One region of the Oceanobacillus sp. M60 genome, then DNA from elsewhere that is predicted to be linked to it. Evidence: riboswitches for the same ligand, from Rfam matches in the RefSeq annotation. Region 1 holds a riboswitch; each other region holds the start of a gene.

The links. Region 1 has a riboswitch for S-adenosylmethionine ahead of ACW0TQ_RS16945 (carboxymuconolactone decarboxylase family protein). Riboswitches for the same ligand answer to the same signal wherever they lie in the genome.
Region 2: it holds a riboswitch for S-adenosylmethionine, as region 1 does, so the genes downstream of both, ACW0TQ_RS02115 (homocysteine S-methyltransferase family protein) here and ACW0TQ_RS16945 (carboxymuconolactone decarboxylase family protein) in region 1, are expected to answer to the same signal.
Region 3: it holds a riboswitch for S-adenosylmethionine, as region 1 does, so the genes downstream of both, ACW0TQ_RS06450 (methionine biosynthesis PLP-dependent protein) here and ACW0TQ_RS16945 (carboxymuconolactone decarboxylase family protein) in region 1, are expected to answer to the same signal.

The regions. Positions count from the first base shown of each region.
Region 1 is NZ_JBSSNH010000007.1:15,835-26,143, forward strand. Features, by position in the region: gene ACW0TQ_RS16930 (dynamin family protein) at 1-3,376, opposite strand, end outside; gene ACW0TQ_RS16935 (sodium:solute symporter family protein) at 3,814-5,325, opposite strand; gene ACW0TQ_RS16940 (LLM class flavin-dependent oxidoreductase) at 5,374-6,747, opposite strand; gene ACW0TQ_RS16945 (carboxymuconolactone decarboxylase family protein) at 6,881-7,549, opposite strand; SAM riboswitch class I at 7,937-8,047, opposite strand; gene ACW0TQ_RS16950 (acyl-CoA carboxylase subunit beta) at 8,387-9,916, opposite strand; gene ACW0TQ_RS16955 (enoyl-CoA hydratase) at 9,939-10,309, opposite strand, start outside.
Region 2 is NZ_JBSSNH010000001.1:415,952-426,260, reverse strand. Features, by position in the region: gene ACW0TQ_RS02155 (fructose-bisphosphatase class III) at 1-1,422, shown strand, start outside; gene ACW0TQ_RS02150 (CynX/NimT family MFS transporter) at 1,620-2,852, opposite strand; gene ACW0TQ_RS02145 (zinc ribbon domain-containing protein) at 3,087-3,302, opposite strand; gene ACW0TQ_RS02140 (GNAT family N-acetyltransferase) at 3,479-4,003, shown strand; gene ACW0TQ_RS02135 (phosphoribulokinase) at 4,071-4,718, shown strand; gene ACW0TQ_RS02130 (GNAT family N-acetyltransferase) at 4,753-5,178, shown strand; gene ACW0TQ_RS02125 (YitT family protein) at 5,359-6,222, shown strand; gene ACW0TQ_RS02120 (hypothetical protein) at 6,501-6,803, opposite strand; SAM riboswitch class I at 7,198-7,298, shown strand; gene ACW0TQ_RS02115 (homocysteine S-methyltransferase family protein) at 7,416-8,468, shown strand; gene ACW0TQ_RS02110 (cyclase family protein) at 8,495-9,244, shown strand; gene ACW0TQ_RS02105 (5-methyltetrahydropteroyltriglutamate--homocysteine S-methyltransferase) at 9,280-10,309, shown strand, end outside.
Region 3 is NZ_JBSSNH010000002.1:454,098-464,406, reverse strand. Features, by position in the region: gene putP (sodium/proline symporter PutP) at 1-133, shown strand, start outside; gene ACW0TQ_RS06485 (lactonase family protein) at 468-1,502, shown strand; gene htpX (protease HtpX) at 1,571-2,476, opposite strand; gene ACW0TQ_RS06475 (M20/M25/M40 family metallo-hydrolase) at 2,656-4,278, shown strand; gene tatA (twin-arginine translocase TatA/TatE family subunit) at 4,350-4,565, shown strand; gene ACW0TQ_RS06465 (YjcZ family sporulation protein) at 4,758-4,853, opposite strand; gene dacB (D-alanyl-D-alanine carboxypeptidase/D-alanyl-D-alanine endopeptidase) at 4,990-6,354, shown strand; gene spx (transcriptional regulator Spx) at 6,678-7,085, shown strand; gene ACW0TQ_RS06450 (methionine biosynthesis PLP-dependent protein) at 7,256-8,362, opposite strand; SAM riboswitch class I at 8,512-8,616, opposite strand; gene ACW0TQ_RS06445 (hypothetical protein) at 8,926-9,825, shown strand; gene ACW0TQ_RS06440 (NAD(P)/FAD-dependent oxidoreductase) at 10,137-10,309, shown strand, end outside.

The DNA.
Region 1 (10,309 bases):
GTTCTTTGATTTCTTCTTTTTGATTCTGAACAAAGAAGGTTTTCGTATCTTTAAACTTAGCAAATAATTTTTGCAGCTCATTCTGCTTGTTGATCGATAGTTTTATCGTTATATCCGGTGTGTCAAAAGCCGTCATATCCCACTCCGAAATGGAAAAAACCGGATCCAGTTTTTTCGCTTCTTCAATCATTTCTTGCTGATTGGTTTTTAACAAGCTTTTTAACAGCTGTTCTATCCGTAAAGAAATCGCTAATAATTCCTGATGCAATTCAGATTCCATGTACTGAACCAGCTGTTCAAATTGCTTTGTGAGCTGTTCCCGTCCTGTTTTTCCAGACTCTGTAATGGTTGTCGGGTTATAAATTTCTTTAAACAGGTCATGAAAACGGATGGTAAAACGTCCATTCAAAAAGTACGTTTGCTTTTCTAATTTCTGATGCCAGCGGTTTTCGGTCGAAGAGATATCCCGTTTTTCTACATGTTGAACAAGTTGCTGATACGCATTCTCTAATGTTTCTTTCCGTTTCTTTTTTGCAGATTGATCCAGTTTTAAGGATTGGATAAATTGGTCCAATGCCTCCCCGGAACGTTCAATATCGCTGATTGCAGCTCTTTTCGCAAGGGCAGTTAAATCATGGTGAATAAAGTCATAGAACCGTGTTTCAAAAGCCTCCATCTGTTCGTTCAAGGTCTTCTGGTCTGTTTTTTCTGCCAAAGAAAGCTTGCTGGAAACTGGGTAAAGACGTGGAAAACGAATTCCCAATTGCGCTAATTGTTCTTTAACATAAGTGGTTACCAGATTTAATTCTGCCAAATTGCTGGCAAGGTCTGCGGCATTGACGATGAAGAACATTTTATCCAGCTCAAATACATCCTTTACACGTCCCAGCTGCATCAGAAAATCTTTATCTGCACGGGATAAAGCATGATTATAGTAGGTCACATATAAAATAGCATCTGCATGCTTAATATATTCAAAGGATACATTGGTATGTCTGGCGTTAATCGAATCTGCACCCGGTGTATCTACAAGCGTAATTCCCTGCCTTGTTACTTCACAATCATAAAAAAGATCCATCGATGCAATATAACACGCTTTTTCTTCATCTGTCACATATGACTGAAAATCATCGAAGGTTATTTTTATCGGAGTGCCAATTGCCGGTTTTGCCTCTTCATAACCTTCCAGCATCGCACGTAAATAAGCCTGATACATTTTTGGCAAACGCGCATCTGTCAGCACGTTCTCTGTTTTCAGCCATGTAATCAGCTCGTCCAGAGAAGCTTCCGGCGGTTCACATTCTTTTGCCAGTGTTTGAATATCGTCGGCCAGCATTTCCTCGGATTTAAAGGTTACTATAACATCCCGGTGCTGATTTTCACTGGTAACCGGACGAATCCGATTGACCGCAGCGGTTGTCGGATTCGGGGAAACCGGCAAGACACGTTCCCCAAGAATGGCATTGGCAAAGGATGATTTTCCGGCACTGAAGGCACCAAATAAAGCAATCGTATAGGAACGCTCTGTCAGAGATATTTTTCGTTTCTTTAAATCCTGCTGGTAGCTTTCGAATCCCGGCAATTGAATCAGCTGCAATACATGATCAATATCACGGACGACATCCTGAGCTGTATTATCATGCCATTCCTTCTCTAAGGCTTCTTGTGCCTCCTCAGGCTCATCTGCCGGTATTTCCTCATTAGATATTTCCAAAGCAGCTGTGCCCTGCTCTGGAATCACTTGGCGGGCTTGCAGCTCCTCCTTCATTTCCGTAATAATTTCTGCCGGCACTTCCGGGTGTTCTTCCGCCTCATCTAAATAGTTGAAATAAGCTGACTCTTCCTTATCAAGCGCCTGATTAGCCTTTCGTTCTGATGCTTTCTTCTGCCATTCCTCCAATGCTTGTTTTAACTCATTTAATTTACTCTCATTTTTATTTTCAAGTTCTTTTTTCACTTCATTAGCCAGCTGTCTCATCTGTTTCTTAAAATATGATTTTAAACTGGCTGCAATTTCATTTGTATAATTTAAAACATAGTCGCCGTTTATCGTAGCACCTTTACGCAAATTATTTTCCAGCAGCTCATCACTTAATGTCCATTCCAGGAAAGAAACTCCTTTCTCCTGATAGGAAGAGTCGAGCTGGTTGCTTTCAATATACTCATACCACTTATCACGAAGCTTCCATTTTAATGTTGTCTCGACATTCTTTTCTAAAGCTTCCATGAAATTTTGTTTTCGTTCTAATTTAGCTTCTTTTGTTTTTTTACTGCTAGTGAATAACCCGCCGACCTTAAAATCAGACTGTACAGATTCTAAATATTCCTTCGCAAGCTCTCTTAAATCAGCTGGCATCAGATAAGCATTTTTCGCAGTCTGATCCACCTCCGTTAAAAAACCGGCTGCTATCTTTTCCGGCTGCTGCTCCAGATTTTCAATTTCGTTTGTTAAGCTTTCTATTTTCTGAGCCAATAATGCTTCATCAACGTCATCCAGGGATGCTTTCTGATTCGACATTTCCCGATGCACCTTTTCTTTATGGTCACGCACAATTTGTCGAATGCTTGCCTCCATCGTCATATACTCATGCTTCGATTGCAGCATATGAAACACTTTATCTTTCAGCTCTGACCACTCATTGTGCGGTGCTTCCGAATTTTTAAGAGATGTGTAGAAAATGGAAGAAGGGTGCAGATTCCATTGATCAAACGTTTGTTTAATTTTTTTATCAAATTCGACAAAAGGCAATTCTGCTTCATTATGCTTGTCTATCTGGTTGATAACAATCATAAATGGCAGTTCATTTTCCTGCATTGCCTGTAAAAATAATAGATTCACTTCGGATTGCACATGGTTATAATCCGTTACATAAATAAGATAATCCGATAAATGAAGTGAAGCTTCTGTCAGCATCCGATCCACGTCATCTGCAGCATCGATTCCCGGCGTATCTAAAATAGCCGTATCCTGCGGCAAAATGTTATCCCCTGTGCTGATATGCATTTTTTTTATATCATTTTTATTGGTCGCGAACTGCTTGATTTGCTCCAGGTTATACGGTTCGTGATATTCCACCACGTCTCCATTGTGATAAAACACATTGACAGCACCTTCTCCAGATGAGATTTTAACAACATTCGCACTGGTAGGAATCGGACTGTTCGCTAAAATTTCTTCCCCTAATAAATGGTTGATTAAAGAAGACTTCCCCGCAGAAAAATGACCTGTTAGGGTGATAATAAACTCTTGGTTAACGTATTTTTCCAAGATATCAAGCATCTTATCTGCATTTACCTGATCTCCCTTGTTTTTCATTTCATTATAGAGAAACGCAATTTGTTGTTCTGTTACCCTTTTTTCCATATACGTGATCACAAGCCTTTACCCCTTTTTCAACTTATTCATATCTACTTTTAACGTCTATGACGTTTCTTTCTGTCTTTACGAGGTGTGGTTTAAGTACTTTACATAACACCTTCATTATACGCAATATTTGTTTTGATTTCTAGGTGCTAATCAGATTCTGATAAAGTGAAACTGACAAGCCTTCTTTGTTTTTAAAACGGGTGTCTTACAAAAGCCCTTCTATGGGACGAGCAAACACAGTATGCAAACACAATAACATATAAATAACCCCCTGCAGGCAGGAGGTTATCAATCTATTACTTTATTATTTAACAGCATGTTATGATTATTTTATTTTCTAAAATAGCCTTTCCAAAGGGAGATACCGATGATAATAAGACAAAAGATAAATCCGTAAAGCCATACGGAAAGCATCGGATTAACAAACATCCATACTCACCCCCTCTTTAATTTGCCCGGACCTGATTTTTTTCTGTTTCCTTCTCTTGTGGTAAAGAAGGATTTTTCAATATTTTTGCCAGTATCGTAATCGTTGCTATACCAATAAAAGTAGCCGCAGCGCCTGCAGACATGGTACTTGGGATAATACCAGTAAAGTAAATAAAAAGGTAGGAAAACAAACCTGCTGCCATCGAGATTTCTGCCGCTCTCGCTGGAGCTTTTTTCTTACTGTAGATAGCATGTAATATCGGTCCCATCGTTCCTGCAGCAATGCCGGAAATCCCAATCCACATGACATCGCCCATATATGCGGGCGGCCGTAATACAATTAAAAAGGCGATCAGCCCCACCAGTGGAACAGCTAGACGGCTGATTTTGAGCGCAATTTTCTGCGCCTTCTCATTGCTTAGCTTGATAATTTTCTTTTTCACGAGGAATTTCAGGAAAATGTCGTTCGCGAACACCGTAGAAATGGAGACGAATATCCCGTCCGTCGTGGACATGGCTGCAGCAAGAATAACGATTCCAAAAAGAGCTACAAAGATTGCCGGAAAGGCCCAAACTACGTACTCCATCAATGCTAAATCAGCGGCTGCAACATTGTCCCCAAGCGCTGTTCTGCTGTATAATCCTCCAAAAAGAACAAGCAGACAAAAGGCTGCGGTAATAACATAGGTTAGAATCATTTTTCCCAGGTCTCTTTCATGCTTTAAGCCAAGCACTTTATTGAATAAATGCGGTGCAGAAGCAAAGGCCCACTGAATAATAATCGCGCCAGATATTGCTCCAAACGAATAGAAATGGAGCGAATCAGGGTTAAATACGCTTACTAAATTCCCATTCTGCACGCTGAGATTATCTGTAATGCCAGTGAAGGTTGCTGTAACACTTCCTTCCCAGAAAATAATAATTCCGGAAATAAATATAGCTAAGCCTGCAATTGCCATCATAACCGCTTGGACAGCATCTGTATAAATATCAGCAAATGCTCCTCCGGCATAAACATACAGAACAACAATGACTGCGATAAATATCAATCCGCTTGTATAAGACATCCCCAAAAGGTATTCAAAAATTCTTGCTCCTGCTACAAACTGAGCTGCTATATAAAAAATGTTAAAAAGTAAAATCAGCCCAGTTCCCACTCTTAAAATATCACTATTATAGAAGTCACCAAGCCAATCCGGCAGGGAAAGGGACTTTTGTTTTGTATTCAGCTTTCTTACTTTTTTAGCTACCATCAGCACTCCTATTGGCCCGCCGCCGATCATCGCCAAAAACAGCCAGAGGTTAGACAATCCCCAGTCATGAGTCCATCCCGGGTAACCCAGAAAAGTTGCTGCACTTAGATAGGTAGCAGCAAAGGACAGGCCCAGTACATAGGGTCCCAGACTTCCGCCGCCTGTAGCGAAATCACTGATGTTTTTCGTTTTTTTAGCACTTATGTAACCAAGGATCAGCATGACAGCTAGAAATATTGCAAAACCGATCCATGTATAAAGCATAATTGTACTCATCTCTGACCTCCTTGCACATACGAGTAAAACAGGAAATGTACTTCTCCGTTATCTCGGCTGAAAGCTGCCAAGCTTTCGCGCAGGATGATTATCGGGTAAATGGGGTGTTCCATTTCCAAACATATTTTCTCTAAGCGTCTTCCCTTCATATTCAGTCCGGTAAATGCCGCGTTTTTGCAATTCAGGAACAACTAAATCCACAAATTCCCGAAATGTATCCGGAGAATAGGTCTGCGCGATATTGAAACCATCCACGTCACCTTCAAATGCCCATTCTTCCATTCGATCTGCAATTTGTTCAGGTGTTCCGATAAATTTCACCGTACCATTGCCGAGTCCATGATTTTTAACAGCTTCCCGCAGTGTCCATTTCTTATTAGGATCTTTTGTATACATATCCAGATTTCCCTGTACTGCTTCTGTCTGTATATCTTCAATATACTGATCCGGATTATATTTTGAAAAATCGATTCCTGTATGTCCGGAAAGGAGAGACGCAGTTCCTTCGTAGCTGACGTGGTCTGTTAAATCTTCATACTTTGCCAGCGCTTCTTCTTCCGTTGACCCAATGATTGGCAAAATCATAGGAAAAACAAATATATCTTGCCGATTTCTGCCCTGTTCCTCTGTTCGTTTCCGAATATCTGCAACATAGGCCTTTAACGCATCCAAGGAATGATTTTTAGTAAAAACCGCCTCTGCATGTTTCGCTGCAAAATCTCTTCCTTTTGGTGAAGCTCCTGCTTGGAATAAAACAGGCGTACGCTGCGGAGAAGGTTCAACCAAATGCGGACCAGGTACATTGAAAAATTCACCTTCATGATTAATCAAACGAACCTTATCCGGCTGTGCAAATGTATCCTTTGCGCCATCATGAACAACAGCATTGTCATCCCAGCTGTGTTCCCAAAGTTTATAAACGACTTCGAGAAATTCATCTGCACGGTCATAGCGCTGTTCCTTAGGAAGACGGCTGGAAAGGCCAAGATTGACTGCCTCGCTTTCTAAATAAGAAGTCACCACATTCCAGGCAACTCTTCCATTCGTTAAATGATCCAGTGTAGATAGCTGCCTTGCGAGTGCGTATGGTTGTGCATATGTAGCAGAAATTGTTGGCGCAAAGCCGAGATTTTCAGTGACAGCCGCCATAGCAGAAATCGGAATCAATGGATCATGAGCCGGAAGCTGTACAGCATGCCGGACAGCTGCTTCATGACTATTTTCATATACACTGTAGGTTCCAAGCACATCAGCAATAAACATGGCATCAAATTTACCGCGTTCCAGGATTTTTGCTGTTTCTATCCAATATGACAGGTCATTATGTTTTGTCCCCTCGTCCTTTTCATGCTTCCATAATCCTGTCGAGTGAGGGGAAGGTGAATTTTGAATAAATCCATTCAGGTGAATTTGTTTTGTCATCGTTTCGATAAGCTCCTTTTCTCATAAATTTTCATCTTGACCGCTTCACCAAAATCTATAATTGACTATCTCTCATTTGATGCAGTCAGCCATTGATTTTGGTATCGGCCCTTACTTCTGAATTGCTGATTACTTAAGATTCATCGAAAGCATTTAAGGCATTCACACTATGTGCCACTGCGGACCCGGCTTTTAAAGCTGCTGCCACAAAAATCGCTTCTGATATTTCCTCTAGGCTGGATCCTGTTTTTTTGGCGTTTTTCGTATGCAGATCAATGCAATACGGGCAGCCTGTGGTATGTGCTGATGCCACCGCGATAAGCTCTTTCTCCTTTTCGGTCAATTTGCCTGCTTTGATAGATTTATGATCAAAAGCAGCAAATGCCTTGAATGTATCCGCATCAATGTCACCAAATTCGGTTAATCTATTAAAATAGGATGCTTTGTACAGCTCGTCTTTTTCCTCTTCATCAAACGCATTTAGCGCATTCACACCATGAGCAACCGCTGAACCAGCCTTTAGAGCTGTTGCAACAAAAATGGCCTCTGTTACTTCCTCTTTATCAGCGTTATTTTTTTTAGCATTCCCCACATGTAAATCAATGCAGTACGGGCACCCCGTAATGTGCGCTACGGCTACCGCAATTAATTCCTTTAATTTAACTGATAATTCACCCTCAGCTAATGCTTTATCGTTAAAAGCAAAAAAAGTTTGAAACGCTTCCGGTGCATATTCTTTTAATTCTGTTATCCGGTTAAAATAAGATTTTTGATATAAACTATCTGTTTTAGTCAATGAAATCTCTCCTCATACATTTAAAATTTTGGTTTGTCATACAGTGAAACTTCAATTAGTGAAGGTTTTTCGACGCACAACTCTTTATAATAGGACGGTTAATCGCAAAAGCTCTTCGATGGGACGAGTAATCGCAGTCCCAGTCCCAGTTTCAGCCCTAGGACATCGTGAACCTGGTCTGTTTCCTTTGCCCACTGATTTGTGCTGCGATAAAATCATACAAATTGTAAATCCATCTCGTTAATTTTCTTACAGCCACAATAATAATTAAACTTTACCTATCTAATTACTCGGTTTTAAGCCATGCTTGCCCCTTTGAAATTATTCCCTCCCTACCCTTGTTTAAAAATGAAAAAACCCCTTTTCCAGGAGAAGAGGGTTTCTTTACACACTGCCTCATCTCTCAAGTGAAAACTTGCTGGAATTAGCACCATTTTACTGCGTTTCCAGTAATGGTTGCTGCGGGATTATAGGACCAGTTCCTCCCCCGGCTCTTGATAAGGAATTACATTATTTAGTTTTTTAAGATTTCTTCATATGTTATCGAATTCTAAAAAATATGTCAAGTGGAAATTTTAATTTAATGAAGCGTTTCTTGATCAAAATCTATTGATAATATTAGCAGATATCTTTTTGCTGTAAGCGGCGACTGGTTGTTTTATCACATGTAATTATATTTTCCTGCTATAGAGTACGATGCTAAATCGATTGAGCAGCTTTTTTCATCGTGTCCTTAAAATTCATCATTTAGTTTACATAATACAATTATGGTGAATTAATGTTTTTTTGTTTTCAGTAAAAACGCTTAGACCACATTCTAGCCTAAGCGTTTCCATTATTTGTTTACACTGGGTAAACCCCATGTTTTCTCTCGGTAAATTGCTTTTTCTTATTCTGATAAATGGTGAAACGTCTTGCCAGCTCGCTCCGAAGATGATCTGGATCAATGATATCATCAATAATCATTTCGGAAGCTAAGCGGTAAATATCAATGTTCTCTTTATAGGCGGCCTGCTTTTCTGCGATATATGCCTCCCTTTCTTCTTCTGGAAGCTGAGCGATTTTATTTGCTTCTACTGCATTCACTGCTGCTTCCGGTCCCATAACAGCAATCTGTGCATTTGGAAAGGCTAAACAGCAATCCGGATCGAAAGCCGGCCCTGACATCGCGTATAGACCAGCTCCATAAGCCTTTCGGACAATAACAGAAATTTTAGGTACCGTTACCTCACTCATTGCAAACAGCATTTTGGCTCCATGGCGAATAATTCCCTGCTTCTCCACTCTTGTTCCAATCATAAATCCTGGTACATCCGTTAAGAACAGCAGCGGAATTTCAAACGCATCACATAATTGGATAAATTTTGTTGCTTTATCTGCTGAATCCGTAAAAAGAACGCCTCCTTTTACACGTGGCTGATTAGCAATGATTCCTATACTTTGACCGTTGATACGGGCCAGCCCAGTAATTAATTCTGGAGCAAACCGCTTTTTTATTTCACAAAAACTGCCTTCATCAATTGTACGGTCAATCAGTTCATACATATCAAAAGCAGCATTTTGATTTTCTGGAATAATTTCGCTGATTGGCTTATCAAAGCTTTTTGGTTCTACAGATGCTGCTTTTTTTGGCTTCTCACGAAAATTAGCAGGAAAATACGTTAAGTACTTCTGTGCAAATTGAATCGCTTCTTCTTCGGTATCTACTAAAACATCGCCTACTCCTGAGGTTGTACAGTGCATCTTTGCTCCGCCCATTTCCTCTAAAGAAACTTTTTCGCCAATGACCTTTTCAGCCATTCGCGGTGAACCTAAATACATCGATGCGTTCCCTTCAACCATGACAACGATATCACAAAAGGCCGGAATATAGGCACCGCCGGCAGCGGATGGACCAAACAATAAGCAGATTTGCGGCACTCTTCCTGACAGCTTAATTTGATTATAGAAAATACGTCCCGCTCCTCTTCTTCCCGGGAACATATCTATTTGATCTGTAATTCGGGCACCGGCAGAGTCTACCAGATAAACCATGGGCACCTCCAGCCTCTCAGCCGTCTCTTGAATACGTAAAATTTTCTCCACCGTCCGCTGTCCCCAGCTTCCTGCTTTGACGGTCGAATCATTTGCCATCGCACAAACTGTCTGACCGTTTATTTTTCCTGTTACTGTAACCACGCCGTCTGCCGGCAGGTCTTCATCCATCGCATTGGCAAATAAACCATCCTCAAGTATCTCATGAGAATCAAAAAGAAGCTGGATTCTTTCTCTAGCAAAAAGCTTGCCCTTTTCAGCATTGCTGTCGTGATACTTTTGTTTTCCTCCCTTTTTTATTTTTTCTATACGCTCCTTAAGTTCTTGATTCACAGGCATATAAGCATTCTCCTTTCCGGCTTTAACTTCCATGGTAATCAGGCTTTCTTTTCTCTTGAAATGCAAGCAATCCTTCTTTTCTGTCCTTTGTCGGTATTAGTTTTACATAAGCTGCATGTTCCAATTGAACCGCTTCATCTATCGAAAGATCCATTCCTTGATTAATCGCTTGTTTAGCCTGCTTCATAGCAATCGGTCCATTTTGGCTTATTTTCCGGGCAATACTTATTGCTTCGTCTTGTAAAAAAGAAGTGGCGACTGACCGCTCAATCAGTCCAATGGCTAATGCATCCTCTGCTGAAATTGTTTTGGCAGTATAAATAAGCAGTTTCGCCTGGCCGATTCCAATTAATCTTGGCAAACGCTGTGTCCCGCCGGCTCCGGGTATAATCG
Region 2 (10,309 bases), on a different contig from region 1:
CTTGGCCAGGCCGAAAAGCTGATTATCGGCTTATCGTATACAACGCAGCGTCTGGTTGTTGATCACCTGCATGTGGTTGGAGACATCTATGATCGTGGGCCGGAGCCGGATAAAATTATGGATACACTGATTGACCATCATTCGGTAGATATACAATGGGGCAATCATGATGTTCTGTGGATCGGTGCGTATGCTGGCTCCAAAGTATGTTTGGCGAATATTATCCGGATTTGTGCCCGCTACGATAATCTCGATATCATAGAAGATGCTTATGGCATTAACCTGCGGCCGTTACTTACGTTAGCAGAAAGATATTACGATGATAATCCGGCATTTCGTCCGAAAAAAAATCCAGATCAGAACAACTCGGATCAGGAAAGACTGCAGATTACCAAGATTCATCAGGCGATTGCTATGATTCAATTTAAATTGGAAAGTCCGATTATTAAACGCCGGCCTTTTTTCAATATGGAAGAAAGACTTGTATTGGAGAAAACCGATTACGAGAAGCAGGAAATCACCGTTTATGGAAAAACGTATTCGCTGGAAAATACATGTTTTGCTACCGTGGATCCTGCTGATCCTGCCAAGCTATTGCCGGAAGAGGAAGAAATCATTGACAAACTGCTGCTCTCTGTACAACAATCAGAGAAGCTGAAAAGACATATGAATTTCTTAATGAAAAAAGGAAACCTATATCTTAAATATAATGGCAATCTGTTGATTCATGGCTGTATGCCTGTCGATGAAAATGGGGATATGGAACCGATGGTGATTGAAGGAAAAGCATATAAAGGGAGAGAGCTGCTGGATAAATTTGAAACCTATTTGCGTCATTCTTTTGCAGATAAAGAAACAACGGATGATTTAGCGACAGATATGGTTTGGTATTTATGGACAGGAGAATATTCCTCTCTCTTTGGAAAACGGGCAATGACGACGTTTGAGCGTTATTTTATTTCCGATAAGGCATCCCATAAAGAAGAAAAAAATCCTTATTATTATTTGCGTGAAAATGTAGAAATGTGCCAGAAAGTACTGGAAGAATTTGATTTGGATCCGGAACAAGGGCATATTATTAATGGACATACACCGGTAAAGGAAATTGATGGGGAGAACCCAATCAAAGCAGACGGGAAAATGATTGTCATCGACGGCGGATTTTCCAAAGCCTATCAATCTACCACGGGGATTGCCGGCTATACTTTATTGTATAATTCATTTGGAATGCAGCTCGTCGCCCACCAGCATTTTAATTCAAAAGAGGATGTTGTTTTAAATGGAGCGGATGTTTTATCTGTCCGCCGGGTCGTAGACAAAGAGCTGGAGCGGAAGAAGGTTCGGGAAACGAACATCGGAGCTAAGCTGCAGGATGAAATTGACATGCTGAATCAGCTGATGGATTATCGTTATATTAATTGAGGAATGAGATAAACGGGTTATCTGAATGTCATTATTTAGATAACCCGTTTTTTATAAGGATGCAAGGTTGTCAGAGTATTGACTTTCTTCCCGGCAAATTTCTTTAATGGAAATACTGATAAAAAATTTATGGTGGTAAGAAAAATAGACGCTGCCTCCATAGATAGAGGCAGCGTCTATTTAAATAACTCAATAAATTATTTTGTTGCGGGTTCTTTATTCGATTCAAAGGAAATCTTTTCGTTCTTCCCTGCAATGGTTCCGAGAAAAGCGATAATCAGAGCTGCAGTCATTAAAATAATAAACGGCACCGTCCAGCCTCCCGTTTTGTCAGCAATGGTTCCAAGGAAAAGCGGTCCTGTAGAAGCGACAATATATCCTACAGATTGGGCCATGCCGGACAATTGCGCAGATTCCATAGCAGAATTAGTACGCAGGACAAAGAACATCATGGCTAAGCTGAACGCCGTCCCGGCACCAACACCTGTTAATACAAGAAAGACAATAATTAAATGGGATGAAGTGAAAAGCGTTCCCAACAAACCAAAGAAAAATAATAATCCGGCGCTGCAGCCAAGCAGCCGCTGATTCTGCATCCTTCCGGCAATAATTGGTGCAATAAATGTTGTTGGGATCAGTCCGATTTGATAAATGGCAATTAACCATCCGGCTTCACTTTCCCCAAACCCTTTCGAAATAAAGATATCCGGAAGCCACGTAAATAAACTGTATGGTATCAGTGATTGCAGTCCCATAAAAAAGGTGACGGCCCAGGCAATCTTTGATTTGAAGATAGCTTTCGATGGCTGGCTTTTGACGTCGACAAACACTTTTTTGCCAGATGAGCGTCTGGCAGGCAGCCGCAGTAATAAGACGAGGACAGCGGCTGCGGATAGGAGGCTCCATATTTGCATCGCATGTCGCCAATCGAATCCGGATATGGAAGCAATCGGTACGGAAATACCAGAGGCAAGTGCTCCGAATGCATTCATTGAAACAGAATAAATCCCAGTCATCAGCCCCATGCGATAAGGAAAAGTAGACTTAATCAACCCTGGCATCAGGATGTTTCCAACTGCGATTGCCATTCCAGTTAAAATTGTGCCAAAAAGCAACAACTCCATTCCGCCATTTGCCCGAATAAATACACCGATGGACAGGAAAACCATCGCAATCAATAGTGTTATTTCCATTCCAAGTTTGCCAGATATTCTTGGGACAAAGGGAGAGAACAAGCCAAAAGCAAGTAATGGCAGCGTGTTTACCAGTCCAATCATGGCATTGGAAGCTTCCAGTTCTCCGCGGAAAAGTGGAATAAGCGGACCAACAGACGTGATTGGTGAACGCAATGTGGCTGCAATCAATAAAATTGCCAAGAGTAATAAAACGATATAGTATCTTTTTGCAAAAGATTTTTTTGATAAATGCATAATAAATAGGCTTCCTTTATAATGTATTTAAAAACATACAGAGAATCATTCTATCAAAAGAGATTAGTAAATGTAAAGAGATGCTTTTCGTCTGTACAGTATATTTATATAGAACAGCAGATAAAGCGTTTATGCGTAAAAAGAAACATGGCTCAAGGAACCATGCTTCTTTTCTGCTGCAAAAAACTTAGAAAGAAATCAAATTTAATTATCTTATCTTGTTTTCCGAGTAAATTATCCTCCAAAAAATAAATCAAATACATTGCTCGCTGTAGAACTTTCTGTATTGTAAAATTCGGAGTAACCGCAATCCTGACAATAGACAACCGTAAATCGATTATGCTGCACATCAAACACCTTGGATAAACCTGAACCGGTCATGGATACATCCTTTTTATCTGCATTTCGGCTTCCGCATTTCATACAGCCTTCACCTGTTCTCAATTTCATCACCTCTTCAATAAATTTATACGTATAAAGCTATTCCTTGGTTTCACCTCCTTTAAACGTACTTTATTACCGGAAAAATAAAAATATTTGCTATAATTAGAGTCTGACTTAGAATGTTTCTAACTATTGTACGGCAAGCGAAAAGTAATGAGTAAAGCGATTAAGGGAGGGGCAGGATGGTTTTGATTAGAAAAGCAGATGTTACGGATGCAGGCGCAATTGGTAAAGTAAGTGTAGAAAGCTGGCAGACAACTTATCGGGGAATTATGGCAGATAGGGTTTTAAAACGATTATCAGTGGAAGATAGGGTAGAAAATTGGAAAGATACCATTCAAGCTGATGAAAGCACTACATTTGTAGCTGTAGATACGGAGGAACAGATTGGCGGATTCTTGAATATAGCGGTAAAGGAATCAGCTGATTCAGCCCGTATCGGTGAAATTACAGCCGTTTACTTGCTGGAAAACTGGCAAGGGCAAGGAATAGGGAAAATGCTATTATTAACTGGCTTTACATGTTTTGTAGAGCAGTCTATCTATACTGTCCGAGTTGAAGTTCTGTCGGAAAATGACAGCCGTTTGTTCTATGAACAGTTCGGTGCAGAAATGATTGAAAAAAAGAATATTCAAATTGCTGATGACGTGCTTGATTTACTTGTATATGAATGGAAGGATATCAGTAGTATTGTGAAAATGAATTAGCCGTTGTGTTTGGCTGTGAGATGTATGAAATGACTAAAAATAAAGGTAGGGATGGAGAGGGAAAACGATGAATAATATCATACAAGATTTGACGGAATGGATAAACAGGCAGGAAAAACATATCATTATCGGTATTACAGGGCACGGAGGAGCCGGGAAGACGACATTTGCAGACCAATTGAAGCAAGTTTTCTGCCAGGATGCAAATTTGATATGTACAGATCCGTATATCGTCCATTCAGCGCTTCGAAGAGACACTCAAATTACGTATACTTTTCAAAATGAAGTCCGTACGGCTAAGATGACGGCCTGCCATCCTTTGGCTCATTATACAGAAGCGTTGGAACGTGATATACAAATGACGCTTGCAGGTATGAAATGGAGCACAATCGATAGAGATTATCTACCGAGTAAATTAATCGATCCAAATAAAAAACTTACTATTTTTGAAGGGATGAGTGTGGCATTTATAAACCCTGATTATTTAGATTTGCAAATTTACCTTTATACGGATGGACAGACCGAATTAACCCGTCGTTCCAGTCGGGATACTACGGAACGAAATCGAAATCTGGAGAATATACAAAAATCACATCAGGAAAGAAGAATACAATACAGCCATTTTATGCATCCATTGAAAGAGAAGGCAGATATTATTCTTTTTACGGATAAACAAGGGATGCATATAGAGAAACAGCAATTATCAATCGAATAATCAAAGCTTATTTTATTGGGAAGGGGCTTTATTTATGGAAATAAAGGAATTAACAACAGAACAAGCATGGCGGGAGGCGTATAAGGTAATGCGTCAATTGCGAGTGCATCTTGATGAATCCGGCTATCTGGAACTTGTAAAAGAAGCAGTGGAGGTAGATCGTTACCATTTAGCCGCTTTGTACGAAGGAATGAAAATGGTTGCTGTTGTCGGGTTTAAACCAATGACCACACTGTATTATGGCAGATTTGTATGGGTATGTGATTTAGTAACAGATGAACATAGTCGTTCGAAGGGGTATGGAGAACAGCTCTTGAAATTTGTCCATCAATGGGCAGAGCAACATAATTTTTCATCTGTTGCTTTATCGTCAGGCTTGCAGCGTCAGGATGCACATCGGTTTTATCAAAAAAGAATGGGGTATTCGAAGGTGAGTTATGTTTTTAAAAAAGAGCTTTAATGATAGAGCATGTCCTTATCACGTTATACATTTTTCACCTGCAAAATAGTTGAGTTTGAAATCGAGAAGCGTATAATAAATAATATTAAAAAAAGTACAGGTTATTCCATGTGAAATGTGGGAACCTAAACACATTGGAATTTAGGGTAACAAAATGTATGACGAAGAAAGGAACATTGGATGAAGAAAGCACAATCGAAAAAAACAAGAAAGGCAATGCTTTTTTCAAGAGGATTGATTATTATCATCGGCGGGTTCATTACTGCGTATGGACTAGAAGCTGTATTGATACCTAATAATGTTTCTGATGGCGGTGTAACCGGGTTAAGTATTGTCGGTTCGCAGTGGACCGGATTGCCATTAGGAATCCTGATTGCTATTTTAAACATTCCCTTTATTTACTTAGGATATAAACAAATCGGCAAGAGTTTTGCAATCTTCTCTATCCTCGGTATTGCTTCTTTGGCTATAAGCACCAGCCTGATGCATCATATTCCAACTATTATTGAAATCGAAGGAGATACCCTGCTTGTCACTGTTGTCGGCGGGATCATTATTGGATTTGGCATGGGACTGGCACTACGTAATGGAGGAGCGTTGGATGGGATTGATATGCTTGCTGTATTATTATCCCGAAAGCTGCCTTTTGGAACGAGTGACTTAATATTATTTCTGAATTTATTTGTATTTATCGTAGTGTCCACGGTGTTTGGATTAAGAGGGGCCCTGATGTCCGGTATTGCTTATTACATAGCTTCCAAGGTCATTCATATTATTGAAGAAGGATTAAGCAGTACAAAAGCAGTTTATATCATTACCGAGCATGCAGATGAGATGATGAAAGAAATTGGCGACCGGCTGGGACGTGCCTGTACATTACAGCATGTAGAAGGCGGCTACTCCAAAAAGGAATTTAAACAAATTAAATGTGTGATTACACGACTGGAAGAAAGTAAAATGAAAGAAACGATTCAAGATATCGATGCCACTTCATTTGTAACTGTCTATGATGTGTCAGAAGTACGCGGCGGTAATTTTAAATAAAGCATCGACTTCTCTTAAATCAAAAAAGGCAGCCAATGAATCCATTTCATTGGCTGCCTTTTGATTAGTATAGGGTGAAAAAGCTTATTGTACGAAGGGGTACACGATAGCTTATGATTTTGCTCTGAATATATCCGCAACTGCATGAAATACCTCAACACCTTGATAAGTGAAAACGGACAATGCAGTCAGTGAAAAGAACCCAATAACAATTAATCTGAAAATCATCATAGTTTTTGCCTCCTCTTTTAATTTTTAATTTTTTTATTAAAAGAGGCTTAAACCACGAAATTGGATTGATAGAAAACAGGTGTCAGCAGCTGTTTCGTACGGTTGACCCGCACAATCGTAGTGAATAAACAGAGACTGCCTAATAAGAATAAGGTAATGACTAAACCTGGACTTGCTATAAATGATTTATCTTGCTGGTCATTTCCGCCAACGCCTAAATCAGGTGACGATTGGGAATCAATCAGTATTTCATGATCGGTGAGAACGTAGCTGTGATGTACACCTGGGAATAATTGTGTCATTGGCAAAAGGATAATCATTAAAGCAATCATCAAATATCTATTCAACATCTACGCCCCCTTCCGTATGATAAATATATTTTTTGATTCGATTTCTTAAAGCGAAAGAATTAATTATACCAATAATGAAGAATAAATTCAATATAATGTCTACATGTTTTAGAATTAATTTGTATTATATGCTTATTTTTCGGGTGTGTCTATACTTTTTGAACATTTTATGAATTTTTCTCCATGAAATTAACATTCCTTTTTTTTACGGAATTTAAACATCTGCTTAGAGATATAAAGCCGTGCGTGTTTGGAACTTCTCTCTATGATATGAGATATTTACAAGATTCATTCAAACCGATTCAAAAACCGCTGAAATATTTTTAAAATTTCTTATTGACATGGAATTCAAATAGATATATAGTTATCTACAACAAATAAATAGCAATACATTTTCTTATCCAGAGAGGTGGAGGGACTGGCCCTTCGAAGCCTCGGCAACAGACTTATAAAAGAACTGTGCCAATTCCAGTAGCGTTAGCTAGCAGATAAGAAGAGACATTGATATCGTACTCAAAACCTCTTCTTTCTGAAAGAAGAGGTTTTTTCGTGTCTATATCGACTTATCCGCAGCGAACCAAATAATTAAAAGCTTACAGGAGGAATGGAACGATGGCGAAAAGAAGTTTGGAAGAGCGATTAAAGCAAGGAACAGTTATTGCAGGGGAAGGATATTTATTTGAATTGGAGCGCAGAGGGTATTTGCAGGCGGGCTCCTTTGTACCCGAAGTAGCGCTGGATAACCCGGAAACGCTAAAGGCAGTTTATCGTGATTACATGAAAGCAGGTTCCGATGTAGTGCTTGCCTTTACATACAACGCACACCGAGAAAAAATGCGCATTATCGGTAAAGAGGACTTATTAGAGCCTCTAAATAGAAATGCTATTAAATTAGCGAAGGAAGTAGCAAAGGAACATCCGACAGAGGAAGCTCTGGTTGCAGGAAATATATCGAACACCAATATTTTTAATCCGGAAGATCAGGAATCCAAGGATAAAGTCAGAGCGATGTTTAATGAAATGGTTTCATGGTGTAAGGATGAGGATGTTGACTATATTAACGGAGAAACTTTTTATTACCATGAAGAAGCATTGATTGCTTTAGAGGAAATTAAAAAATATGATTTACCGGCAGTTATTACCTTGGGATTAATGGGTGAAAACATTTTACGTGATGGTTACACAGTGGAAGAGTCATGTAAGATTTTAGAGGATAACGGCGCCTTGGTTGTTGGGATGAACTGTTTCCGGGGGCCGGACACGATGCAGCCGTATTTAGAAAAGATTCGTGACAAAGTAGACGGGTATGTTGGAGCACTGCCGATTCCATACCGGACAACAGAAGAGAATCCAACCTTCTTTAACTTGCCGGATGGAGGGTGCAGCTGTCATTTACCAACGGAAACAACCTTCCCGACTTCTCTGGATCCGCTATATCATAACCGCTATGAGCTGGCAGAATGGGCGAAACAAGCACATAGCATCGGCGTGAATTATATCGGTTTATGCTGTGGAGCTTCACCGGCAATGCTGCGTGCGGTTGCGGAAGCTGTCGGCATCGAAACAATTAATTCAATTTATTCTCCAGATATGCATAAACACTTTTTATTTGGTGAAGATGAAACATTGCAGGATCATATCACAGATTACAAAACAAAAGCGTAAAACAATATATTGGGAGGCGGCTTATCATGACAGTTACCAAAGAAAATGAAATCTTACACGCGTTAGAAACACTAAAATCAAAAACATGGGTAGATTTAACACATACATTCGGTCCTAATTCGCCGCATTTTGCCGCATTTAAAGATGCCGAGTTTGAAACATTATATACGCATGATGACGGGTTTTTCGCACAGCAGTTCAGTGTTTCCGGACAATATGGCACACATATTGATGCACCTATTCATTTTGTTCGTGATCAGCGCTATTTAGAGGAGCTGGATTTAAAAGAAGTTGTCCTCCCAATCGTTGTGATTGATAAATCAGAAGCAGCCGGAGAAAACCATAATTATATTTTAACGGTGGAGGACATTTTAGCTTTTGAAGAGGTGCATGGAAAGGTTGAAGCGGGTACATTTGTCGCGTTACGGACAGATTGGAGCAAGCGCTGGCCGGATAAAGGTGCATTTGAGAATAAGGATGAGAATGGAGACAGTCATTTACCCGGATGGGGGCTCGATGCTCTGAAGTTCTTATTTGAAGAAAGACAGATTAAAGCAGTGGGTCATGAAACGTTTGACACGGATGCGGCTGTGGATGCCAGAAAAAATGGTTCATTGATCGGCGAGTATTATGTATTAGAGCAGGATACTTTTCAAGTAGAGCTGCTGACGAATCTGGATCAATTGCCGGCAAAAGGAGCTGTGATTTTCAATATTAGTCCCAAGCCTGAAAAAGCAAGCGGTTTTCCAGTTCGATCGTTTGCCATTTTGCCATAATAAATACTATCTACCAAAAAGGGAGAAGGAATAACATGACAAAAACAGCAGTGAAAGCACCATTTCGTGCAGACCATGTCGGAAGTTTATTGCGGCCGGAACGGATTCATCAAGCTAGAAAGAACTTTCAAGAAGGAGCTATTTCCAAAGCGGATCTTCATCAGATTGAAACAGAAGAAATCAAACGTATCGTAGATAAGCAGATTGAAGTCGGCTTAAGCGCTGTTACGGACGGGGAATTCAGACGCCGCTTTTGGCATACGGATTTTCAAGAGCATCTAAACGGTGTGGAAGGATATGTGCCGGATACAGGATTTCAATTTGTTGGAGAAGAAACAGAACGCTATAATGTGCGTGTCACAGGAAAGGTTTCCTTTAATCCGGATCACCCGCATGTTAAGGAGTTTGTGGAATTCAAAGAAATCGTCGGAGACCGTGCGATTGCCAAACAAACGATTCCAAGTCCGAATCAATTATTTGGGAAAGGAATTGTAAATCCCGAGGTTTATCCAAGTATTGCAGAATATGCAGAGGATGTCATCCAAACCTATCGTGATGCAATCAAAGCTTTTTATGATGCGGGATGCCGCTACCTTCAGCTGGATGATGTGTATATTGCGGGGTTAAATGTAGAGAATTTCCCGACAACGGAAGATGGAAAGGACCGTCAGTATTTTATTGACTTGGCACTGTATGTACTAAACAGCGTGTTGGAAGACAAACCAGAAGATTTGACGATTACCACGCATCTTTGTCGTGGAAATTATCGTTCGAAATGGGCATTTGAAGGAAGCTATGCAAAAATAGCCCCTACTTTATTTGCCAAAGAAAAAGTAGATGGTTTCTTCTTGGAATATGATGATGACCGCTCTGGCGGTTTTGAACCGCTGGATTACATTCCAAATGGCGGACCGCGTGTAGTATTGGGTGTATTTACTTCAAAGCATGGGGAATTAGAAGATAAAGCAAATATTAAAGCAAGAATTGAAGAAGCGTCGCAGTATGTTCCAAAAGATCAGCTATGCATCAGCCCGCAATGCGGCTTTGCATCGACCCATCATGGGA
Region 3 (10,309 bases), on a different contig from region 1:
AATAGTACCCGGGTTTATCCTGAGTACAGCAGTCATTATTTTAGTCAGCCTTAAAACGTATAAGCCTAACAAAGAAATCGAAGCGGAATTTAATGAAACCATGAGCAGGCTTCAAGAGCATAAGAATAAATAAGAAATAGGGCCGGGGTGTGTAACTCCGGCTCTTTTCTTATTACTCAATTTTCGCACACTAAAAAGTAATTTCATTTCCACAGAAACAGGAGTTGATCGTTCCTTCGCTAACCCCCTTGACAAAGAATAGAAGATGAAGTGTAAAGCACGGCTGTGGCGGACCGTTTGGCTTTCCGACGTACAAATGTTTTCGATGGGGTGAGCAAACGCAGGCTGGAGGATAACCGTTTTAGCAGCAAATTGAATTTTTAAAATGCTTATGTATGTAACCTTTTTGTCGAAAATGATACAATGAACAAATGAAAGAATAGTTTTTGAAGGAAGGATGCATTCAAATGAGCAAATACTTTGGTTACGCAGGAACCTACACAAGAAAGACAAGCCAGGGAGTATATCGATTCACCCTGGATGCAGAAAAAGGACAGCTGTCTGCTTCAGAGGTAGCAGCAGAGCTTGGAAATCCAACATATCTTAATTTTAATGAAAATCAGAATTATTTATATGCTGTTGCGCAGGAAGATGATATGGGAGGGGTAAATGCTTTCCGTGTTGATAAAACGAGCGGTGAACTAACTCCGTTAAATGGTCAATTGGTAGAAGGGAACCCTCCATGTCATGTAGAGGCAGCAGAAAACCTGGTTGTAACAGGAAATTACCATAAGGGCGATATTGGTCTTCATTTTACAACTGACGATGGAGAAGTAGAGCAAGGGCAATTTACCAAGCATGAAGGAAACGGACCGCATGAAAGACAGGAAAAACCGCATGTTCATTTCACTGGATTTACTCCAGATAAGAAATTTATCGTTGTTGCAGATTTAGGAACAGATCGTTTAGTGACGTACAAGGTGGAAGATTCCTCATTACAGGAAGTGAGTACTTTTCATGCAAAGCCGGGAAGCGGACCAAGACATATTACGTTCCATCCGAATAAACCAATTGCTTATTTAATTACAGAGCTTTCTACAGAGGTGATTGTTTTAGATTACAATCAGGAGACAGGCGAATTTACGGAGAAACAGACGATTCTTGCGAAACCTGCTGACTTTGAAGAAACAAATGATGCGAGTGCGATTCATATCACTTCAGATGGAAAATTCCTTTATACAGGAAACCGTGGGCATAACAGTATTGCTTCATTCAAAGTAGATGAAAATAGCGGGGAGCTGACATTTCTTGAATTCACACCATCCGGTGGTGAATGGCCAAGAGATTTTGTATTGGATCCGACTGAAAACTTCCTTCTTGCTTCTAACCAGCATAGCGGAAATGTAGTATTGTATAAAAGAGATGCAGAAACAGGGAAATTAACGCAGACAGATCAGGTAATCGATGTTCCAGAAGTGGTTTGTGTGAAGTTTCTTTCCTAATTAGCTATAAAAAAACTTCCTTTTGCGGAGGAGTACGAAAACGCTCCGCAGAAGGAAGTTTTATTTTCTTAGCGCTGTTGTAATCTAGCAATTCGTTCATCCAGCGGCGGGTGAGAAGATAAAGCATTAAGGATACTGGATTTATTGCTGATTTTCATGGTTTGAATTGCTGTATCATTTGTGTGATCGTCTGCTTCTGCACGATTGATATAAGCTTTTAACGATTGTAGCGCATGTGTCATCTTATCACGGCCTGCTAAATCTGCACCGCCCCGGTCTGCGTGATATTCCCGATGTCTGGAATAAGCACTGACGACAAAGCTTCCTAAAATAGAAAATAAGATTTGGAAAATAATGATTGCAGCAAATTGAACAATCCATTGCAGCTCGGAACGCACAAATCTGGAAACGATCATTGCAGCGATCCGGGATAAGAAGACGACGAATGTATTGACGATTCCCTGTAATAAAGTCATTGTCACCATATCGCCATTTGCAACGTGAGCCACCTCATGTGCAATGACTCCTTCTACGGCATCATCATCCATACTGTCCAGCAGCCCTTGAGAAACAGCAACTAAAGAGCGTTTTTTACTTGGACCTGTTGCAAAAGCATTTACTTCATGTGACGGGTAAATACCAACCTCTGGTGTGTGTGAAAGTCCGGCAGCACGGGACAACCGTTCTACTTTTTCATAAACGTCACGCTCTTGCTGTGTAGTAATATTATTCGGATCAACTATTTTCACCTTCATCATGGTCTTAGCCATCCAACGGGACATTGCTAAAGAAATAAATGAACCGGTAAAACCTACAACAATACTGAATATCATGAGAGAAACATAATCAATTCCGCCATCTGAACGATAGCTTGGTCCAATATCAAATATACTTGTAAGGATGGACCAGACAATGACGATTGTCGTCATAACCAAAATATTTGTTAAAAGAAACAGTGTAATTCTTTTCCCCATACATAACCTCCTGATGAATTTTCTATACTATAAATCATATCATATTTTGCGGCTAAGACTGAACTGTTATCTAGCTGGCTATGGAAAATTATTTGGAAAGAGAATAACTGCTAATAATGTAAACGTGTTCAATTGCTGATATAATAGAAAGGAAGGTTAATAGAAAGGCGGGGGTTTTCGTGGAGGCATTTCAATGGAACAGTGCGGATGAATTACGTCAGCTCTTAAATGAGCTTGTGAGCTGGAAGAGTATCAGTCTTTCAGAAGGAGAAAAGCAATTTCCCAGAAAGCTATATGCAAAGCTTCAGGATTTAACTTATTTTCATGACCATCCTGCTTACTTAAAACTGCATGAGGCAGACCAGCGCCGGAAGCTTTTAACTGCTTTATATAAACATCCGGAAGCTACGCAGACGATTTGTTTGATCAGCCATTTTGATACGGTAAATACCGAGGAATATGGTTCACTTGAGCCGCTCGCAACACAGCCGGAGGAGCTTACGAAAGTATATCTGGAACAAAAGGATACATTTTCGAGAGAGATTCGTGCAGATATAGAATCAGGTGATTTCTTATTCGGGCGCGGCACAATGGATATGAAGATGGGGCTTGTGATGCATATGAGTCTGATTGAACAGGCCAGTATAGAGGAATGGCCAATTAACCTGCTTTTATTAACTGTGCCCGACGAAGAAGTGAATTCAGCAGGCATGCGTTATGCTATCCCTGTTCTGACGGAATTACAAAAACAGCATGATTTAACCTATACGTTATTTTTAAATAGTGAGCCGACATTTCGGCATGACCCAAAGGACAATACACACTATATTTACAGCGGGACAATCGGGAAAGTTTTAGCTGGAGCTTTATTCTACGGGAAGGAAACCCATGCAGGAGAACCATTGAGCGGAATGACATCTCCATTTATCTCTTCATTTTTAACAAGGGAGATGGAATGGAATCCCATTTTTCAGGAAACGGTACTCGGTGAAACCGCTCCGCTGCCGGTTACACTGCAGCAAACAGATTTGCGGCTGCGGTATTCCACTCAGACTCCGTACCGTTCTTCCGCTTTATACAATATTTTTCTTTTAGAACGGACAGCAGAAGAGGTTTTTGCTTTATTTGAACAGGTTGCCAAGACTGCTGCCGCACAATGTAATGAACGGTATAAAAAGATATGCAAGGATAATCAAGTGCAGCCGATTGGTCATGTAAAAGTAATTACTTATAAAGAGTTATTAGAGTATGCAGGGAATAAACTGGGCAGGGAATTTGTTGAAGATGTGAAAAAGGATATTCATTTTCATGATGACTATGATGACCGGGAAAAATCGCTTCGTATTACGGACAGCTTAATGATTCATTGTCAGGAGCTTGCGCCAGCCATGGTGATTTTATTTGCACCTCCTTATTATCCTGCTGTAAATTCCAGCGGTAACGGTTTTGTAGAATATTGTGTTGATTTTGTTGAAAAAGAAGCGAAAAACGAATTTCAATTAGATATCAAACGGAGTCATTTTTTAAATGGAATTTGTGATTTGAGTTATGTACATTATCAAGGCAGTGATACAGGCCTGCAGGTTTACGAGGAAAATACGCCGGTATGGGGGGATTCGTATGAATTGCCGTTTTCATTGATGCGTAAATTGGACGCACCTGTATTAAATGTAGGTCCGTTCGGACATGATGCACATAAACGTACAGAAAGGCTGCATGTTACCAATGCATTTGAGCAATTTCCATATTTAATGCGTCAGCTCATTCTGCAAATTTCACAAAAAGAAGGCAAATCGTTATAATTTTATGGGTGTAACCATTAAAAAATAGATCGAAATGATTTATAATGAAATCAGAATGGAGGTGTTGTTCCATGAGTCCAGCAAACATAGGTATTCCGGGTTTGATATTGATAGTTATCATTGCCTTAATTATTTTCGGTCCCAAAAAGCTTCCGGAAATCGGGAAAGCAGCCGGACAGACCTTACGGGAATTCAAAAATTCAGCAAATAATATAATGTCTGAGGAAGACAAAAAGAAAGAAATAAAAGAAGATAATGATGAGCCTGAAAAGGACCCGTCAAAATAAGAGGAACAAGGCGCCGATGTAGTTTTCCATCATGCGCCTTGTTTTTATATTACATATAAAAAATGCTTGTAAAGAGGTTGATGCATTATCTTTACAAGCGTTCATAATCACGATCTATTTTCTTAGCCAGCCGTACGTAAAGCTAATTAATTATAGGGAAGAGGAGGAAAAGATTTGTTTATCATGGCATCACTAGAATCCCCAATAAGAAGTACCTACAATAATCAATAAGATGAACAGGACTACCAGTAGAGCAAAACCTCCGCCAAATTCATTGTAATTACTCATTTTTTACACCCCCTGTATGTTTACTATATGAAATGATTTTATGTTTGAGAGGGTATTTGACTAGAAAAAAGGATTTTAACCTATAGATATCGAATTAGAAAATTAAGAACGTAATACATCATCCGAGGTGGAATCGATGCAAAAACTAAATAACTTTTTATTAAACAAATGTCACAACAAAGGAAGTGTTTCAGGAATAAGTGTGCGCTCCGGGACAAGCGGTGCAAGCTTGTTTAATTATTATGCATCAACACGGCTGCAGCCTGCTTCCAACTTGAAAATACTTACAGCAGTAGCGGCATTAAGGAAATTAGGTCCTGAATATACATTTCAAACCGAGCTTCATTTGGGGGGGAAAGTAGTGGAGGAAACCTGTCATGGTAATGTTTATTTGGTTGGAAAGGGAGACCCGACTTTACAAGAAAAGGATTATAAACAGTTTGTGGCTTCTTTAAAAGAGCGTGGGATCAAAAATATATCCGGAGACTTTATTCTTGATGACAGCTGGTACGATGATATCCGCTGGTCTGATGATTTAATTTGGGCTGATCAGCAATACGGGTATGGTTCAGAAGTATCTGCTTTAACACTTGCTCCAGATACAGATTATGATACGAATGCTATTAAATTAATCATTACCCCGGAAAAATTGCATACAACCCCAAAGATAGAAATCCTGCCGCATACGGAAGGAATTACGGTGACCAACGATGCTGTAACGACAGAAGAAGCAGATGAAGAAGCATTGATTGTAAGGCGGAATAATTCAGCAAATCACTTTTTTATATCAGGAAAAATCGGCAGGAAAGAAGGAAAGCAGGAAGTATATATGGCTATTAAACATATTGAAAATTATATCGCAGACACAATCCGGCAAATATTAAAAAAGGAAGGTATTGCGTTAGAAGGCCGGATAAAAAAAGGAAAGCTTCAGGGAGATGCAGCGTGTATTTACCATAAACAGTCACCGCCATTAACTGGCATTATTATTCCCTTTATGAAGCTTAGCAATAATGGGATTGGTGAGATGCTCACAAAAGAATTAGGGCGTAAAACATATGATGACGGTTCATGGGAATCGGGTCTGGCAGCAGTGAAAGAAGCTCTGGCTACCTATTCAATCAATCTGGATACAATCCAGTTAAAGGATGGTTCCGGAATTTCAGCAGCTAACTTTATTCCAGCCGAAGAACTGACGCGTTTACTGTACGAAATCCAGCAGGAAAAGTGGTTCCCTGAATTTTTAGCCAGTCTGCCGGCAGCTGGAGAAGCCGATAAAATGATTGGAGGCACTTTACGTGAACGTATGAAGGGACTGGATGTTCAGGCAAAAACAGGAACCATTGAAGGTGTCAGCACTCTTTCCGGTTATGTAACCAATGGAAAGGGAGAACGGCTTATCTTTTCCATCTTATTTAATCATTTATTAGATACGGATACAGGAAAAGAATTAGAAGATGAACTGGTTGCGATAATGGCGGAGATAGAAGAATGGTGTTGACCTTTGTCATTTGTTTTTTGGGGGGGGTTCATTATTTGATTTAAGCTGTTATTAAACAGAAGTTTAAGGGCGTATTGTGGAATCGTGAAGCCGGGGAAGCATATTTATAGAGCGAAGGAATAATAGCAGCAAGCTTTATTTCGATGAATTAAGCTTCATTTCATGTTTTTTTTATGACCTTACCATAGTTTTACCACATTTCCATGCTAAAGTGAAACTAAGATAGAAAAAATGGAATGAAGAAGCAGAAATGTTTTACTTTCATTTCATCATAATCACTTTGAATCTTGTAATGAATATGTCAAATAATAAGGAGAATGAATATGACAGTGCATATTTACGGAGTATCTTGCTCATCTACAAGAAAAGCGAGACAATGGTTTCGCAAAAATGGAATTGCTTATAAGGAACGAAATATTTTACATCAACCATTGACAATTGACGAACTAAAGAATATTTTACAAATGACTGTGGAAGGCACGGATGAGATACTTTCAACCCGTTCTAAAATTTTTAAAGAATTGAATTTGAATGTAGAGGATTTGTCTCTGCAAACTTTATTGAAATTAATTCACAAATACCCAAGACTGCTGAAAAGTCCAATTTTGGTGGATGAAAAAAGATTCCAAGTTGGGTACCATGAGGAAGATATTCGTCAATTCTTACCTCGTAAAACGAGACAGCTGCAATGGTTACAATGGAAAGTGGATTTAGGTTTAATAAAAGGGTAACGAACCTTAAATGAACCTTAAATTATGGAAGCATACGATGAAATGGCTGTATGCTTCCATATGTTGAATGTTGAGCAAATTAAATAATATGTAAGGAAGAATATAATTTCATCTTTACTCTAAAAAAGAGGCAGCTTTAAAATGAGCTGCCTCTTTTTTGGGGTATTGTTTTAAATTTTACTGACAACCTGCAGCGCCTGCTCAATATCTGCTATTAAATCCTCCGCATCTTCAATTCCTACAGAGAAACGAAGAAGGTCATCACCGATTCCTCTGTTATCTCTTTCTTCCTCCGGCATATCGGCATGTGTTTGTGTTGTAGGATAGGTAATAAAGCTTTCTACACCGCCCAGACTTTCGGCAAATACAATTAAGTTGAGGTTAGCTAAGAAAGAACGCACCTGGTCGGCATCTTCTAAACAAAATGAAAGCATGCCGCCTTTATTTGGATAATAAACCTGTCCAATTGACGAGTGGTCTCGCAGGTAAGCAGCAATTTTTTGTGCGTTTTCCTCGTGACGCTGCATACGCAATGCAAGTGTTTTTAACCCGCGGACAAGCAGCCAGCTGTCTGAAGCAGATAATGTTGCTCCTGACGCATTATGCATTTCAAATAATTTTTCGGAAAGGTCAGGACTTTTGGTTACGACCAGACCGGCTAAAACATCATTATGGCCGCCGATATATTTTGTCGCACTATGCACTACAATATCCGCACCAAGCGTAATTGGCTGCTGGAGATAAGGTGTTAAAAATGTATTATCAACAATAAGCAGCAGGTTATGCTTTTTAGCCAGCTCCGCATACTTTTCAATATCCACCTCCTGAAGTAACGGGTTCGTCGGTGTTTCTAAAAAGATAGCCTTTGTATTTTCGTTAATACATCGTTCTGTTTCCGTGATATTTTGACAGACATCATAGGTCACGGAAATATTATAAGCTTTTTCAAAATGATTAAAAATACGGTAAGTTCCTCCGTAGATATCTTTTGTCGCGATAAGGTGATCGCCCATACGAAACAGGGAGGAGAGAACTAATTGAATAGCTGCCATTCCTGAGCTGCAGGCGAAAGCAGCATCTCCTTCTTCCAGCTTTGCGAAACCTTCCTCTAAAACAGATCTGGTCGGATTCTTGGTACGCGTATAATCATAACCTGTGGAATGGCCAATTCCCTGGTGCTGATAAGCTGTTGACATGTAAATAGGCGGATTTATAGCCCCTGTCCGTTCGTCCGTTTTATTACCTAACTGTACTAATGCTGTTTCTATTTTTCTCATTTTCCTTCAGCCTCCTCAATCCAGAAACATGAATTCGCTTATCTTTCGCGAATATGCTGTTTTCTTATGATTTTCCCATGTGAAATCAATAAAAAACCCTTCTTATTCCAGAGATGAGATAAGAAGGGTATGATATCGTGATGATACATATCTTATCTTTAAAGGGGAGTTCCCTTCTGGAATTAGCACCTTGCTAGAAGCAGCTGGTTGCTGAGACATCGTCGGGCCAGTCCCTCCGTCTCTCTGGATAAGAATTGGAATTTTATTAAATTATAATTACGTTAACTTTACAAGAGCGAGGAAAAAAAATCAAGTCTTGATTTTTTTAAAAATGAAAAAGCCGGCAACACTGGCTTAGAGGCTGTGTATAGAAAGAAGAAGCTTGAAAAAAACGAAAAGTATTTGAAAAGGACTCCGATGACGATTACAATGGTAGTGTAGTGAACGTATTGTTGAATGGTTATAAAATGGACAATTACTCTGAATGAGTTGGATATGTCTGATAATAAAAAGGGTGAAATAATAAATATCCGAATGAAACTATTTAAAAAGGAAGAAGATATATGCGCAAAAAAAAGCTATTATGGGTAAACATTTCTATGTTAGCAGGTTGTATTATCATCATTGGCATGGGGATTTATAAGGATAACCGCTCTGTAGAATATTCAATGGAAGTGAGTACAGAAGACGGAACTGGACAAACTGGAGAAAGCGTAGAGATTTTTACAACCTCCTGGAATAATCGGTTATTAGGAGACAATGAACAAATTTATCAAACAGCTAATTTAGATTATCGCAACATACTTCAGCAGGAAGACAATGAAATAGAAGTGCAGGAAGAGCGTACTGTGACTCAAGGTACCGAAACAGAGGAAGAAACATACACAAATCCAGAAACAGAGGTGCAGGAAGAAGATTATATAGCTTCTGAGGAAGCATCATCTAATCAAATAACAAATGATGAGCCAGCTGACAGTGAACAAAGCAGTAACGCTTCAAATAAGGAAAACGCAGCTGGTGAAAATAATGAGAATACAGAAAGCCGAGAATCAGAATCGAATACGCAACGTTCCACAGCTTCTGTACATCAGAATCAATCTGAAAAAAATAGCCGCTTTTCTGATTCCAATAATTCTGGAGCTGAAACTGAGGCGCCCGGCACAAATGACAGGAATGAAGAGAATTCAGAGAAAGAAGATTCAAAAGATAAATCGGATCAACCGCCGAAACAGCCGGAAGAGGAAGAAAATGGCAACGATGATAATGCAAACAACAAGGAACCCGATTCTGAAGATGTAGAGAGTGAAGAGCCGGAATCAGAGGAAGGAAATCCTGAAGAAGAAGAAAATAATGGAGAGCATGAGACTGAAGAAGAGGGAGAAAACTCAGACTCAGAAACAGATAAAGGTTCTGAAGAGCACAAAGGTTCTGAGGTCGATACTGCATCCATCTATGCTGATTAAATTACGAAAGAAAGCAGCTGTTTCATAATTAAATTAATAAGGTAAAATAAAACTGCGAATTTGCTGTAGCCTGGCGAATTTGCAGTTTTTTAATATTAAAATCTCAACTTTCGCACCTATTAATAAGCATATATATCATGCGGGTTCTTTGATAAAACAAGTTTCGCTAAGTTTTCTAAAGAAATTATAATGAAAATTAGCCTAATCCCGCAAAATTTGATATTATAATAGATGCAGTGACTATTAAACGTGATAGTTCGAAATTACATTACATTTTATTTGTGGAAGATAGAAAGGATGGAAGATGAATTATGAGTAAACCAAAAGTAGTCGTTCTTGGTGCAGGCTATGCTGGATTAGTTGCAACAAGACGTTTAACTCAACAGCTGTCTCCTGAAGAAGCTGAGATTGTGTTAATCAACAAACATAATTACCATTATGAAAGTACATGGTTACATGAAGTAGCAGCGGGTACGATTACCCC